Regions from separate parts of the Allobosea sp. Root670 genome, predicted to be linked through region 1. Evidence: riboswitches for the same ligand, from Rfam matches in the RefSeq annotation. Region 1 holds a riboswitch; the other holds the start of a gene.
What was found. A riboswitch is a leader RNA that binds a small molecule or an ion and turns the genes downstream of it on or off. The one in region 1 is predicted to bind cobalamin.
Positions count from the first base shown of each region.

Region 1 (7,624 bases):
GAGCGTCCGCCAGGGCAGCAGGAAGGACTCGCCGGCCTGGGAGCTGCGCAAGGCGTGAATGCCGAAGACCTGTGCGAGCCGATCATCGTCGAGGACGTCCGCCGGCGCTCCGTCGGCGACCCGGCGACCGTGATCGAGCAGCAGGAGCCGGTCGCAGAAGCGGCCCGCGAGCGTCAGATCGTGCAGCACGACGACCACTCCGGTGCCCTCACGGCTGATCCGGCGCAGCAGTTGCAAGGTGTCGAGCTGGTGCTGAGGGTCGAGCCCTGCCAGAGGCTCGTCCGCGAGGAGATAAGGCGCCTCCACCGCGAGCGCCGCGCCAGCAGGACGCGACGACGCTCCCCGCCCGAGAGCGTGCCGACAGCGCGACCGGCAAAGCCGGTGACGTCGCAAAGCGCCAATGCCCGCGCGATCGCCTGTCGATCCGCATCCCCCGAGTCGGCGAAGGGGCGGCGATGCGGCAAGCGGCCGAGCCCGACCAAAGCCTCGACGGAGAGCGCCCCCGGCGCCTCACCGCCTTGGGCCAGAAAAGCGATGCGGCGCGCCAGTGCCGCTCGCCCCAGCGCGCGCGCCGAGGCGCCGTCGTAATCGACGCTGCCACAGTCCGGCGTGAGCAGTGTGGCCAGCACCCGCAGCAAGGTCGTCTTGCCGGCACCGTTGGGACCGATCAGGCCGAGCACCTCGCCCGGCCGGACTTGGGCATCGACCTCGTGCAGGATCGGCTTGCCGCCGAGCGAAACCGTGATGCCGGAAGCCGTGATCGCCATCACAAGGCCTCCCGGCGCAGGCGCTGCACCAAAGCGAAGAGGAAGGGCGCACCGATCAACGCGGTGACCACGCCGAGCTTGAGTTCCGGTCGGACCGGCATGAGCCGGACGCCGATATCGGCCGCCAGCACGAGAATGGCGCCACCGAAACCGCTGGCGATGAGCAATCGGCCCGGCCGGTGCCCGACCAGCGGGCGCAATAGATGCGGCACGACGAGGCCGACGAAGCCGATCGCGCCCGTCACGGCGACAGCGCTGCCGACGGCGAGAGCCGCGCCCCCGATCAAGCGCGCGCGCAGCCAGGCAAGGTCGAAGCCGAGGCTCGCGGCCGTATCCTCGCCGAGGCTGAGCGCATCGAGGGCGGGCGCCGTCGAGACGATCAGGGCCCAGCCGAGCAACATCAGGGGCAGGACGAGGGCGACATGGTTCATGCTCCGGTCGGCCAGCGAGCCCATCAGCCAGAACACGATCTCCAGCGCTGCATAAGGGTTCGGTGCGAGATTGAGCGCGAGCGCCGTCGCCGCGCCAGCGAAGCTGTTGAGCGCCACGCCGGCGAGGATCAGCGTGGTCGTGCTGGCGCCACGGCCGAGCAGGATGAAGAGGATCACGGTTGCCAGCAGCGCGCCCGCGATCCCTCCGAGCGGCAGAGCGAGCGCAAGGCTGGCGGAGAGCCCGCTATAGAAGACGAGGACGGCACCGAAGGCCGCCGCACTGGAGATGCCGATCACGCCCGGCTCGGCCAGCGGATTGCGCAACAATCCCTGCATCGCCGCGCCGGCCATGCCGAGGCTGAAACCGACGAGGGCGCCGAGCAGGGCGCGCGGCAGACGCAGTTCATAGAGCACGAGCGCCGGCAGGCTCTTTTGCCCCGCGAGAAGGTCCGTCACCGCCGGGCCGAGCGCCAATGGTGCATAGCCGACGGCCATGGAGATCGCGGTCATCGCCAGAGTGGCGAGGGCAAGCAATCCCAGCAGCGGCGCCGGCCTGATGCCGGGTGAAGCGTCCGGCGTCATGGCTTCTCCTCCACGGCACGCACCAGCAATTCGATCGCGTCGAGCACGCTCGGGCCGGCGCAGGTCCAGAGCCGCGACGGCAGGGCGACGAGCTTCAGCCGGTCGCCAAGCCGGTCGATCACCGGATGGTGCAGGATCTCGTGCGCCAGAGACGGCGGGCCGTCCGGCGTCTCGTTCAGGATCAGGATTTCGGCACCGCCCAGCGCCACGGTTTCGAGCGCGATCTGGCCATAGCTCTCGACGCCCAGCTCGGCCGCGATGTTGACGAGGCCGGCGCGGGTCAGAATCTCGTCGACGAGCGAGCCGCGGCCGACCGTGAAGCCGCTGGGACGGAGCACGATCGCCCGCAACGGCCTGTCGACGCGACGGGCGGCCAGAGCTTCGAGGCGCCGCTCGATCTCGGCGAGCAAGGCTTGCCCGCGGGCGGGCTCGCCGAGAACATCGGCCATCTCGGTGATCTGCGCCTTCATCTCCGCGAGATTGCGGGGAACGCCGAATTCCCGCGCGGCGATGCCGACCCGCCCGAGCAGCGAAACCGTAGCGCGCGACGTATAGGCGCCGGCGACGACGAGATCAGGGCGGAAACCCAGGACTTCCTCGGCAAGCCCGTGATTGGCCGGTATCAGGCGGGCGGCGTCCGCCATGTTGGCGTTGCGCGGGTCCTGCGACAGCCATGTCACCGAGGCGATGCGCTCGGGATCGGCAAGGCGCAGGACGAGCTCGTCCGTGCACATATTGAGCGAGACGATGCGGGCCGGGCGCTCGACCGCAGATGCGGCCGATACCACCGCGCCCGAGAGCGCGATGGAGAGGCACACGCCGCATAGACGACGCAGGACGAGAGGCCGGTTCATCCGCCGATGGCCACCTTGATACCGCCGAAGACGCCGAGGCCCGGCACGAGGAAGCCGACCGGATTCTCCCAACGCTTGTCGAAGAGGTTATCGACCCGCCCGAACACCGTCACCTTGTCGGTCGCCTTGTACTCAGCGGCGAGGTTGACCAGCGTCGCCCCCTTCGCGCGCATGCGCGGGACCGAGAAGTCGCGGTTGCCGTCGACCCAGGAGCCGATATGGATCAGCGTCGCCGAGAGGCTGAGCCTGTCGGTCGGCGTCCAGGTCGCGGTCGCGCTCGCCTTGTGGCGCGGCCGGCGCAGCAGTTCCTGCCGGGCGATCTCATCCTTGGCGAGGGTGAAGGTGTAGTCGGCGCGGATGCGGAACTGGGGCGAGATTTCCAGCGCGGCGAAGGCCTCGACGCCCTTCGTCTTCGCCTTGCCAATATTGGCGTAGGAATCGCGCCTGACATTGGTGACGATCAGGTTCTCGATATCGTTCTGGAACCAGGTAGCGCCGAATTGCAGGCGCTTGTCGAAGAGCGGCTGCTCGAAGCCGATATCCCAGCCGCGGCTTTCCTCCGGCTTCAGGTTCGGATTGCCGAAGAAGTTGTAGCCGGGGCGGTAATCGATGAAGAGCTCGCTCAGCGTCGGCGCCTTGAAGCCGGTGCCGTAGCTCGCCTTCAGCTTGGTTTCCGTGCCGGGAATGATGACGGCCGGCGCGATGCGGTACGTCGTATGGCCGCCATAGCTGTCGTCATGGTCGCGGCGGATATTGGCCGCCAGGAAATAGCGATCCTCGATATTGCCCTGGTATTCGAGCCAGGCGGCCTTGTTGCCGTTCGAGGCGATGAGGCTCGTCGTGTCCAGACGCTCGCGCTCATATTGCAGACCCATGATCAGGTTGTGGCCCTTGATGATCTGGAGATTGCCGCGCCAGTCGAGCTTGGTGCGCTCGCCGAGGCTCTGATTGGGCAGGCCGAGCAGCCCCGTCATCGCGGAAGCCGTGCGCGTCCCCCTGTCCTGCCGCGAATAGGACACGCCGAAGGTGTTGACGAATCGCCCGCCAAACGGGTCCCAGACCACCTCGCCACGGGTAAAGGCCTGCGCGTAGTTCTGCAGGGAACGATAGGGCGAGGGCTTGCTCGGGAAGCCGGTGTCGCCGGTATAGCGCAACTGGCCGTCCTGATAGCGGCCAACCCAGTTCAGCGTCAGCGTGTCGGTGAGCGCAAAGCCGAGGCGTCCTGAATAGCTGTAATTGTCGAAGATGTTCGGGTTGATCCGGCGGCCGGGCGGCACGAGGTTCGGCGGCGTCACCTCGGTTCCGTCGGCGCGGAAATGGCTGGCATTGAAGGCATAGTTGAAGCGCGCATCACCGCCGCCGAAGCCGAGGGACTGGTTGAAGCTGCCGTGCGAGCCGCCTTCGACGCGCGCCGTCATCTTCGGTGGTCCCTCGCCGCGCTTCGTGGTGACGGAGATCACGCCGCCCAGCGCATTCGCGCCATAGAGGCCGCTCTGGGGACCGCGCAAAACCTCGATGCGCTCGATATCCTCGGTCAGCATCGAGCCGAAATCGAAAGAGCGGTTCGGGGCTGAAGGGTCGTTGGCCTCGATGCCGTCGATCAGCACCTTGACGTGGTTCGAGTTGGTGCCGCGCATGAAAACCGAGGTCAGGCCGCCCGGCCCGCCGGTCTGCACGATGTTGAGGCCGGGCACGGCGGCGAGCGCCTGCGGCAAGGTGCGGCGCTGCTGCTGTTCGATATCCCTGGCGGTGATGACGGTGACGGCGCTCGCGACTTCGCGGGCAGGCGTCGGCGTTCCCGTGGCGCTTACGACGATCTCGTCGAGCGCCATCGTGGCGGGAGCGTTCTGGGCGAAAGCCGGGGCTGCAGCGCCGGCAATGGTCAGACAGGACACGGAGAGCAGCAGGCGGCCGCGTCCGGCGGCCGGAAGGAAGACGTTCACGATGGAGACCTCGGGCGTTGACGTCAGTGGCACGTCACCGCGAACGCGATCTCCCATCTGCCGTGCGAAAGACGGCGAACGGTCGAATCAGCGATCGGCGCACCCCGGCCGAACGTGTCCGCGTGTGACCACGGCTGACGGCAGGTCTCCTGGCTCGCGGGTCGTTGCCTTTCGCCGCCTTCCCAGGTCCGAGGCCCCAGTGGCGTATGGCGAAAGGCTCGCCGCTTACAGTTGCGGGGGCAGCCGCGGCATGGGGTGGCTCGCCACCCGCACCGCGTTCCCTTTTGATCCCGTGAGGGAACCGTCGCGCTCAGGCTTATGGGGAGATCGGGCCGGCGTCAAACGGAGGCTCTCGATCCCGCTTTCCGCCGTGGGACCTGATGCCGTTTTCCGTCACGATATGGTGCATCGGGATGTCGAAACCATGCGGGCGGATCGTCGGCATCTCCGCCATCTCGTAGCCGATCCCGACCGCGATCGTGGAGGACGGCAGGGCGGCGAGCGTGCGGTCGAAGAAGCCGCCGCCATAGCCCAGCCGGTAGCCCTGCGCGTCGAAGCCGACCAGGGGCGCGATGACGATCCGCGGAAAGACCGGATCGCCCGCTGCCGGCACGGGGATGTTCCAGACGCCGCGCTCCAGCTTCTCGCCCTTGCGCCAGAGCCGGAACAGCAGGGGCTTGCCGCGCTCGACCACGACCGGCAAGGCGGCCAGACCGCGGCGCTCGCGCAGATCGCGGAACCAGTCGCGCAGATCCGGCTCGCCGCGGAACGGCCAGTAGCCGCTGACGAGGACGCCGGCGGGATCGCCGATCAGCGCGTCGAGATGGCCGGCGATCCGACGCGCAAGCGCGTTTCGCGTGCGCGCCGACATCGCCAGGCGGGCTGCAATCATGCGCGCTCGCTCGGACCGCCGCCATTCCATCAGGCTCGGCTCGGGCAGGTTCTGCCCGACATTTCGCGACGGCGGCGTCAGCCCGGAATAGGCCGGATCGACCTCATGCAGCAGGCAGGCCGGCGAGGCATAGTCATTCAGATCGTCGTCGCCCTTGCCCATCGGTTTCCGGCCTCCGTCGCCACGACGCGCCAGCCACCCTCGGCGCGAGCGAGGCGACGCGCGAAGGTCCGGACATCGGAGCCGCGGCGCATGAGCATTCTGCGCAGACAGGTCATGCAATCAACCGAATTCAGGGTTGATGGAATACGGCAACCTTCGATGAAGGCCGCGCATGACCACCGAATTCGCCGGCACCTCCGGTACCCATCGGAAACGGAAATGCTCTATGCTGCCGTGATCAGAAGCAGATAGGCACCCGCTCGATGCTGGCCGAGACACCGCCCCCCGCGAGCGTGGGCGTCACCGTAAAACTCTACGACGATCTCTCCTCGGCCATCATTTCCGGGGAGATCGCGCCCGGCGAGAAACTGAGCGAACCGGCCATCGCCCGCCGCTTCGGAGTCAGCCGCGCACCGGTCCGCGAAGCCATCCGGCGGCTGCAGGAACGCGGGCTCGTCACCTATGTCGCCAACCAGGGCGCGCGCGTCGCCGAGCCGAGCGCCGCCGAGTTCCTCGCCCTGCTCGACGTGCGCGAGGCGACAGAGGGCATGGCCGCCCGCCTCGCGGCCGAGAGCATGAGCGAGGCCGAGATCGCGGCGCTGGACGCGCTGGTGAGGGGCCATCGCGGCGATATCGAGCGCAATCCGATGGGCGCCTATCTCCAGGACGAGCCCGAGGCGGATTTTCACCGCCGGATCGCCAAGGGCAGCGGCAACCCGATCCTCGCCGAACTGCTCTGCGAGCAGTTCTATCCGCGGCTGCGCCTGTGCCGGCGCCTGCACTCCACCGTGCCGGGACGCGGTCGCGAGGCCTGGGGCGAGCATATGCGGATCACCGAAGCGATCAGTCATCGCGACGGCGAACTCGCGGAAATCCTGATGCGGCGCCATATCCGTGCCGCCCGCATGGCGCTGCAAGCCGCGCTGGCCGCGAATGTCGGCACCAAACCGGGCAAGCGCCGGACCGGAGCGAGGCGCTAACCTGCTCCGCCCGCAGAGGTCGCCGGCTCTTCTTCTGCACTGGCGCGTCGGCGCAGGCGCGCGAGCACGGGCGGTAGGATCAGCACCAGCGCTGCGACCGCAAGCAATGTCGCCGCGATCGGCGTGCCGACCAGCACGCTCCAGTCGTTCTGGCTGACGGCGAGCGCACGCCGGAGCTGGATTTCCGCCTGTGGGCCGAGGATCAGCCCGATCAGGGCCGGCGCGATCGGGAAATCATGCACGCGCGCGACATAGCCGACGAGGCCGAGGCCGCACATCAACGCCAGGTCCATCCAGGAGGTCGACAGGCCCCAGACGCCGACCATCGCGAAGACGACGATGCCGCCATAGATGTATTGCCGGGGGATCAGCAGCAGCCGGACCCAGATGCCGACCAGCGGCAGGTTCAGGATCAGCAGGATGACGTTGCCGATATAGAGCGAGGCGATCAGGCCCCAGAGCAGGTCCGGGTTGGTGGCGAACAGCAGCGGGCCGGGCTGAAGCCCGTAATTCTGGAAGGCAGCGAGCAGCACGGCAGCCGTCGCGGTGGAGGGTAGGCCGAGCGTCAGGAGCGGCACGAGGATGCCGGCCGCGGCCGCATTATTGGCGGCCTCCGGCCCGGCGACGCCTTCGATCGCGCCCTGACCGAACTCCTCCGGATGCGGGGTCAGGCGGCGCTCCAGCGCATAGGAGAGGAAGGTCGGGATTTCCGTGCCGCCCGCCGGCAGCGCACCGATCGGAAAGCCGATGACGCTGCCGCGCAGCCAGGGCTTCCAGGAGCGCTTCCAGTCCTGCTTCGTCATCCAGCTGCCGCCGGAGAGCGGGTTGATCGCGGCCGGCGCAGCGCCGCTGCGGCTCGCGACATAGAGCGTCTCGCCGATCGCGAAGAGCGAGACCAGCACGACGGTGAAGGGGATGCCGTCGAGCAGCTCGAGCGTGCCGAAGACCATACGGGTCTGGCCGGTCTGGGTGTCGATGCCGATCGTCCCGAGCGCGAGCCCGAAGAACAGCGC
Region 1 covers NZ_LMJU01000005.1:30,211-37,834, reverse strand. The annotation lists gene ASE61_RS27475 (hypothetical protein) at 1-198, opposite strand, end outside; partial or broken gene ASE61_RS08315 (ATP-binding cassette domain-containing protein) at 174-695, opposite strand; gene ASE61_RS08310 (FecCD family ABC transporter permease) at 767-1,780, opposite strand; gene ASE61_RS08305 (ABC transporter substrate-binding protein) at 1,777-2,634, opposite strand; gene ASE61_RS08300 (TonB-dependent receptor plug domain-containing protein) at 2,631-4,577, opposite strand; cobalamin riboswitch at 4,699-4,898, opposite strand; gene ASE61_RS08295 (5-formyltetrahydrofolate cyclo-ligase) at 4,894-5,631, opposite strand; gene ASE61_RS08290 (GntR family transcriptional regulator) at 5,895-6,611, shown strand; gene ASE61_RS08285 (tripartite tricarboxylate transporter permease) at 6,608-7,624, opposite strand, start outside.

Region 2 (7,624 bases), on a different contig from region 1:
ATCGGCGGATTGATCAAGCACAACGCCTCGATCTCCGGTGCCGAGGCCGGTTGCCAGGGCGAAGTCGGCTCCGCCGCCGCGATGGCCGCGGCCGGGCTCTGCGCCGTGCTCGGCGGCTCGCCAGCGCAGATTGAGAACGCTGCCGAGATCGCGCTGGAGCACCATCTCGGCATGACCTGCGACCCTGCGGCCGGCCTCGTCCAGGTGCCCTGCATCGAGCGCAACGGCATCGGCGCGATCAAGGCAGTCGCGGCCGCGTCGCTGGCGCTGCGCGGCGACGGCTCGCATTTCATGCCGCTCGACAACTGCATCGAGGCGATGCGGCAGACCGGCGAGGCCATGAACGAGCGCTTCAAGGAAACCAGCCTCGGGGGGCTCGCAGTCAACCTGCCGGAATGCTGAGCCCTCCCCTGCCATTTTTGCATGATGGATCGGGCGAGCGCCCGATAGGGTGGACGCACAGCCTGCAAGGATCGGATCGATGATCGTGGATGACTTCCGTTCGGATACGGTGACGCGCCCTGGCGAGGGGATGCGGGCCGCCATGGCCGCGGCCGAGGTCGGCGACGCCGTCTATGACGATTGCCCGACGACGAAGCGGCTGGAGGCGATGACGGCCGAGCGGCTCGGCAAGGAATCGGCCCTGTTCTTCCCGACGGGTACGCAGGCGAACCTCGCCGGGCTGATGGCCCATTGCGGCCGCGGCGAGGAATATCTCGTCGGCCAGATGGCCCATACCTATCGGCTCGAAGGCGGCGGCGCGGCCGTGCTCGGCTCGATCCAGCCGCAGCCTCTTCCGAACGAGGCCGACGGCACGATCGCGCTCGATGCCATCGCCAATGCGATCAAGCCGAACGATTTCCACTTCGCAATGACGCGGCTTCTGGCGCTGGAGAACACCTTCAACGGCCTCGTCCTGCCCGATGCCTATCTGGAGGCTGCGACCGGGCTTGCCCGCTCGCGCGGCCTCGCCACCCATCTCGACGGCGCCCGCCTGATGAACGCGGCCGCGGCGAGCAACCGGGACGCCGCCTGGATCGCGGGGCAGTTCGACACGGTTTCGCTGTGCCTCTCCAAGGGCCTCGGCGCACCGGTCGGGTCGATCCTCGTTGGCCCGAAGGATTTCATCGAGAAGGCCCGGCGGATCCGCAAGATGCTGGGCGGCGGCATGCGCCAGACCGGCGTGATCGCCGCAGCCGCGATCTACGCGCTGAAGCACAATGTCACGAGGCTCAGCGAAGATCACCGGCGCGCGGCCGATCTCGCCAACGTGCTGGCGCGCTTCCCGGAGCTCGGCGCCGGGCCTGCCCGCACAAACATGGTGTTCATGTCGCCCAAGGCGCTCGACACCGCCGCCTTCGCCGCCTTCCTGCGCGAGCGTGGCATCGCCGTCAGCGGGCGGTACGGCACATTGCGCTGGGTGACTCATCTCGATGTCGACGACGCCTCCGTCGCGCGCGTCGCCGAGGCCTGCGAGCGCTTCTTCGACAAGCGGCAGGCGGCTGCCGAGTAAAAGCCCCGCCTCAACCGCTTCCGGGCACGCCTTTCCGCGGCTCGGCGTCGATCAGATACTCGATGTGCCGGCGGCCTGAATCTCCCAGTCGGATCGAGACCGCAACGCCGAAAATGTCCTTGATCGCTTCGGCGGTCAGGACCTCCTCCGGCGCGCCGGCCGCCTGCAAGCGCCCGTCATGCAGCAGCGCGATCTCGTCGCAGAACATGGCGGCGAGGTTGAGGTCGTGCAGCGCCATGATGCAGGTGATGCCGAGGCGGCGAACCAGGCTCAGGATCGAGAGCTGGTGCTGGATATCGAGATGGTTGGTCGGCTCGTCGAGGATCAGCTCGCTCGGCTCCTGCGCGAGCGCGCGGGCGATATGGACGCGCTGGCGCTCTCCACCTGAGAGTGTGTGCCAGTGCTGGTCATGGCGCTCCGTCAGCCCTACCCGCGCCAGCGCCTCGTTGACCGCAGCCTCGTCGGCCTCGCTCCAGGAGGCGAGCGCGGCGCGATGCGGCGTGCGGCCGAGGCGGACGACGTCGCAGACGGATAGCTGGATCTCGGTCGTCGCCTGCTGCTCGACGAAGGCGAGGCGGCGGGCAAGTTCGCGGCGCGGCACCCCGGCAATGTCATAGCCGTCGAGGGTGACGACACCGCTTGCGACATTGCGCAGGCGGCAGAGCAATCGGAGCAGGCTCGACTTGCCGGAGCCGTTGGGACCGATCAGGCCGAGCACCCGGCCGGGCGCCGCTTCCAGCGTCACGCCATCGACGATCATCCGGCCGCCGGCGCCCCAGCGGACCTCGCGGGTCGCGAGCGTCATGCCGGCCTCCGGGCACGGTAAAGGATGAGCGCGAAGACAGGGGCGCCGAACAGCGCGGTCACCACGCCGATCGGCAGGATCTGCTGCGGGATCAGGATGCGGGAGAGGATGTCGGCGAGGATCATGAAGATCGCGCCGACGACGAGGCAGGCCGGCAGCAGGCGGGCATGGCCGGAGCCGACGAGGAAACGGGCGGCATGGGGGATGATCAGCCCGACGAAGCCGACCGTGCCGACGATCGAGACCATCACCGCCGTCATCACCGCCGTCGTGGCGAAAAGCACGACCTTGACCCGCGTGACCGCTACGCCAAGCGAGGCTGCGGCATCGACGCCGAAGGCGAAGGCGTCCAGCGCCTTGGCGTGCAGCATGCAGATGCCGAAGCCGATGAAGGCGACCGGCGCCGCCATCCAGATATCGGGCCAGCGCACGCCACCGAAATTGCCGAGCAGCCAGAACATCACGCCGCGGGCCTGTTCGGCACTGGCGAGCGTCGTCACGATCGTCGCCGTCGCTGCGTTGAACAGCTGCGAGGTGGCGACGCCGGCGAGGATGACGCGGTCGCTCGCCCCGCCCGCCCCCGCCGCCAGCATGGCGACCACCACGAGCGCGGCGCAGGAGCCGATGAAGGCGCCGGTCGAAACCGACAGCACCGTGCCGCCGATGCTGATGCCGAGGATCAGCACCGCGACGGCGCCGGTCGAGGCACCGGCCGAGATGCCGAGGATATAGGGCTCGGCCAGCGGGTTGCGCAGCAGCGCCTGCAGGATCGCGCCCGAGAGAGCGAGCGCGCCGCCGCAGAGCCCCGCCATCAGCGCGCGGCTCAGGCGATAATCGAAGATCACGCCCTGCTGGATCGCGCTGACCGGGAAGTCGAGCTCGAACAGCCCGTTGCCGAGTGCCTTCAGGGCCGTGTCCAGCGGGATGCGCATCTCGCCGATCGTCACCGCCAGCGCGACCGAGACGATCAGCGCCAGCAGCGAGGCCAGCGCGATGCCGATCCGCGCCGGCCAGTTCGGCCCATGGGCGGCGTGGCTCAACGCGAAAGCCCGAAGCCGGCGATCGCCTTGGCGAGCGTCTCGATGCCGTCGATGGTGTCGAGCCCGGCGCGGGTCGCCCCGACATCCATGATGACGACGCGGTTGTTCCTGACGGCGTCGAGCTTGCTGGCGACCGGGTCGGTCTTCAGGAAGTCCAGCTTCTTCTCGATATCGTCGGCCGGGAAGCGGCGGCGATCCATCTTCACCGTGACGATCACGGCCGGGTTGGCGGCAGCGATGCTCTCCCAGCCGACCAGCGGCCATTCCTCGTTGGTCGCGATGATGTTGCGGGCTCCGAGCTTGGACAGGATATAGGCGGGCACGCCGTTCCTGCCGGCCATGAAGCCGTCGCCCTTGATGTCCTTGCTGGAGAACCAGACGACGACCGGCACCTCCTGCGCCTTCAGCTTGGCGACCTGCTCGACCGCCTTGTCCTCGCGGGCCTTGAGCTCAGCGACGAGCGTCTCGGCCCGGTCGGCGACATCGAAGATCGCGCCGAATTCGCGGATGTTGCGATAGACCAGCTCCATCGTGAACATCTGCGTACGAACGCCGTCGCCGGCACCGGAATTGTCCTTGCCGATGCAATCGGTCGGCGAGACATAGGTCGGCACCTTGACCTTGGCGAACTGGTCGCGCTTGCCGACGATGCCGTTGGGCCCGACATGCCATTCGAACATCGCGGTGACGAGATCGGGCTCCTGCGCCAGCACCGCCTCGAAGCTCGGATCGTTGTCGGCGAGGCGCTTCACCTTGGCGTTGACCGCCTCATAGGGCTTGGCGACCGGCGAGAACCAGACCGCGGTGCCGACGACACGATCGCCAAGACCGAGCGCATAGAGGATTTCCGTCTGGGTCTGACCGATCGCGACGACGCGCCTGGGCGCGGCGTTGAAGGTGATCGTCTCGCGGCAATTCTCCAGCGTCAGCGGATATTTGGTGGGCGCCGCAGTGGCCGTGCCGATGGCGAGAGCGCCGAACAGCGCGGCGGCAGACAGGCGAAGAAGTGAATTGAAGGGGCGCGCAGCCGGCATCGAGGCCATCCGAAATGTAACAATGTTGCATTTCTGATAGAGTGCGCGGCAGGCAAACGTCAAGCCGCCTTGAGTGGCCTGTGCAGTGGACTTCATGAACATGGACTTCATCGCTCCCCGAGATGACGGCCGGGGGAGCTTTGGGCATGTGGGGCGGACAAGCGGCGCAGGGCCACCATCGACACACAGGCTCCGGAACACCCCGTCCGAAAGACGTCTTCGACGACCGGGGCAGGTCTCCTGGCTCGCGGGTCGATGCCGGTTCCGCCCGGCCTTCCCGGCGCGGCAAGCGCCAGTGGACGATGGACGGAGAGCTCGCCGCTTACAGTTGCGGGGGCAGCCTCGGCTTTGGCACTGGAAGTGCCTCACCGAATTCCCTCTTAGCTCCGGGAGCAACCCGGAGAACCTCGATCGGCGCACACCCTATAAGGGTGCGGCGCGCCGTCAAGCGAACATCGCTTCAGAGGCGCGGCGTCCTGTAGAGCCGCTTGCCGCCGACGGATATCTCGACGTCCTGGAGATAGCCACGCAGCGCGGTGGTCGCGACCTCGATGCCGAGGCCCGGCGCATCGGGGGCCGCGACCTGCCCGTTCGCGTCGCGCTCCAGATGATTGGCGGAGATCGCGGTCGCGAGCGGCTTCGGCATCGCCGGGTATTCGCAGATCTCGTGGGCAGCGAGACCGGCATAGGGCTGGAGCGAGGCCGAGAGCGCGAGATGCGAGGTGAAGGTGTGGTTGACGAAGGTCACGCCCTTCGCGACCGCATAATCCGCCACCGCCTTGGACGGGCCGATGCCGCCGATCCGGCCGCAATCGATCTGGACATAGCCGATGCCGCCATAGTCGATGAGCTGCCGCGCCATCGACTCGTTATGGGCGCCCTCCCCGCCGGCCAGCCGGACCTTGGGGCTGCGTTTGGCCAGAGCGCCATAGGCTTCGAGCGCGCTGGCGTGGAACGGCTCTTCGAACCAGAGCACGTTGGCCTTCTCCATCGCGGGCAAGCGAGCGGCGGCGCGCTCGACATCCTCGATGAAGATCTGACCGGTATCGACGAGCAGGATGCCGTCCTGCCCCAAACCCTCGCGAGCGGCGACGAAATGCTCGGCATCGGCCTCGACGCTGCCCCGCCCGATCGGCCCCCAGCCGAACTTCGCGGCGCGGAAGCTGCGCTTGCGGGCATCGCGGGCGCGTTCGAGGGTTTCCTGCGCCGTGTCGCCGAAAAGGACCGAGGCATAGGGCGTCTTGGGATGGCTTTTCGTGTAGCCGAGCAGACGCCAGACCGGCTCGGAGCGCATCTTGCCGAGGATGTCCCAGAGCGCCATCTCGACGCCGGAGAAGGTGTGCGGTGCCTGGAGCAGGTCCATCGAGTTATAGGCGACGGCTGCGGCGATGCGGGCGATGTCCTGCGGGCTCTCCAGATTCTGGCCCAGCACGGAATCCGCGACCGGGCGGCAGACGCCATGCGACATCGGGCAGATGAAGGCGGCGATGGAAGGCAGCGGCGCCGCCTCGCATTCGCCCCAGCCGACATGGCCGCCGGCGGCGACCCTGACCAGCAGCGCATCCTGGCTGCCATCGGCCTCGTCGGTGACGACGGGCATGGCGAGATAGAAGAAATCGACGGCCTCGATCCTGGGCACGGGCTTCATCCTCACAGTTCGTAGATCGTGGCGCGCGGGGCGAAGGTGACGCCTTCGTCGAGCGGATAGATCGGCCGGGCGCAGATCGTGTGGCCGAGACTCCGGAGATTGGCGGAGGTCGCGCCGGGTGCGTCGATGTTGAAGTTCCGCGCGCACCACTGGTCGAACATGTGGAATTCGGTGTGGGGCGACTTCACCACGATCAGGTCGAAATCGGTCGGGTCGATGCCGTTGGCATAGTACATCGCCCGGTCGAACAGGCTGACCGAGCGGCTCATCACGACGACGGCGACATTGCCCCAGGTCAGCACGGCGGTCGGCCCGGCGCTGAGCGGCGCCTTCATCGTCTCCAGAGCGGCCTCGCCATCGGAGAGCAGCTTGACCTTGGCTTTCACCTGCATCGGCGGGAAGCGCGCGGGATCGATCGAGCCGCCGAGCGTGATCTCGATCGTCGCCCCAACGCCCGCCTTGTGCGCGGCAGCCGCTGCCGGCGCATCGACGATCTGGGCGAGCACGCGCTTGCCGTAGCCGGCCTTGCGCAGGGCCGCGAGGATCGCGTTGCTGTCGCCCGAGGCGCCGGACGAGGTCGCGTCGGCAGCGTCGGTGAAGATCACCGGGCCGTCGATGCTGCGGGCCTGCGCGATGGCGCGCTCCAGCGGGACGAGCTTGCCCTGCATGCGGAAGCGCAAGGGCCAGAATTCCTCGGCGAGCCGGATCGCCTCGCGCTCGGCCGTCGCCTTGTCGCCGTCGGTCAGGATCAGCACCTGCGAGCAGAGCTCGGGCACGTCGGTGAACGGGTTGCCGATCATGATGCCGGCCGCGAGCGCCCGTCCCTCCTCTTCCAGCCGGCGGCATTCGGCCAGAAGCTCGCCATAGCAGCCGGTCTTGGTGATCAGTTCGTCGCCGCGCACCAGCGCGGGAATGACGACACGGGCGGCCACCGGCCTGATCCCGCCAGCCATCAGCTTCAGCAGCAATTCGGCGGCGCGGCGGCCGGTATCGGCGAAATCAACATGGGGATAGGTCCAGTAGATCGCGAAGCCGTCGACATTGCGCAGCATCCGGTCGGTCAGGATGCCGTGCAGGTCGAGCGAGATGACGATCGGCATGTCCGGCCCGACGCGCTGGCGCAGCTTTTCCAGGAGGTAGCCTTCCGGGTCGAGCTCGCCATCGGCGCCCATCGCGCCATGCAGCGAGACATAGATGCCGTCGATGCGGTCGAGCTTGGCGAAGATCGCGGCGAGGATTTCCTCGGAGAGCTTCTTCCAGCCCGTAGCCGAGAGCGGCCCGGCGCTGCCGGAGCGGGCGCAGATCGTCGGGACGATCTCGATATCGGGCCTGGCCTCGAAGACCGCGAGCGCGCCGCCGAGTTCCTGGTTCTGGCCGCGCTGGACGTAGAGGCTCTCGCCATGGTGGATCAGGAAGTTCTCGTAATGCGACGGCAGCGGGTTGAAGGAGGAGATCTCCTGCTTGCAGTCGGCGATCAGGATGCGCTTCATCGGGCGGCTCCGGCGGGTCAGAATTTCAGGCGGGGGTCGAGCACGTCGCGCAGGCCGTCGCCGAGCAGGTTGAGGCCGAGCACGCAGGTGATGA
Region 2 covers NZ_LMJU01000001.1:486,778-494,401, forward strand. The annotation lists gene ASE61_RS02185 (L-serine ammonia-lyase) at 1-402, shown strand, start outside; gene ltaE (low-specificity L-threonine aldolase) at 482-1,513, shown strand; gene ASE61_RS02195 (ABC transporter ATP-binding protein) at 1,524-2,318, opposite strand; gene ASE61_RS02200 (FecCD family ABC transporter permease) at 2,315-3,358, opposite strand; gene ASE61_RS27010 (ABC transporter substrate-binding protein) at 3,355-4,392, opposite strand; cobalamin riboswitch at 4,605-4,817, opposite strand; gene ASE61_RS02210 (mandelate racemase/muconate lactonizing enzyme family protein) at 4,853-6,031, opposite strand; gene ASE61_RS02215 (M81 family metallopeptidase) at 6,043-7,530, opposite strand; gene ASE61_RS02220 (ABC transporter permease) at 7,548-7,624, opposite strand, start outside.
Region 2: linked by a shared signal. The riboswitch ahead of ASE61_RS27010 (ABC transporter substrate-binding protein) and the one ahead of ASE61_RS08300 (TonB-dependent receptor plug domain-containing protein) in region 1 are both predicted to bind cobalamin.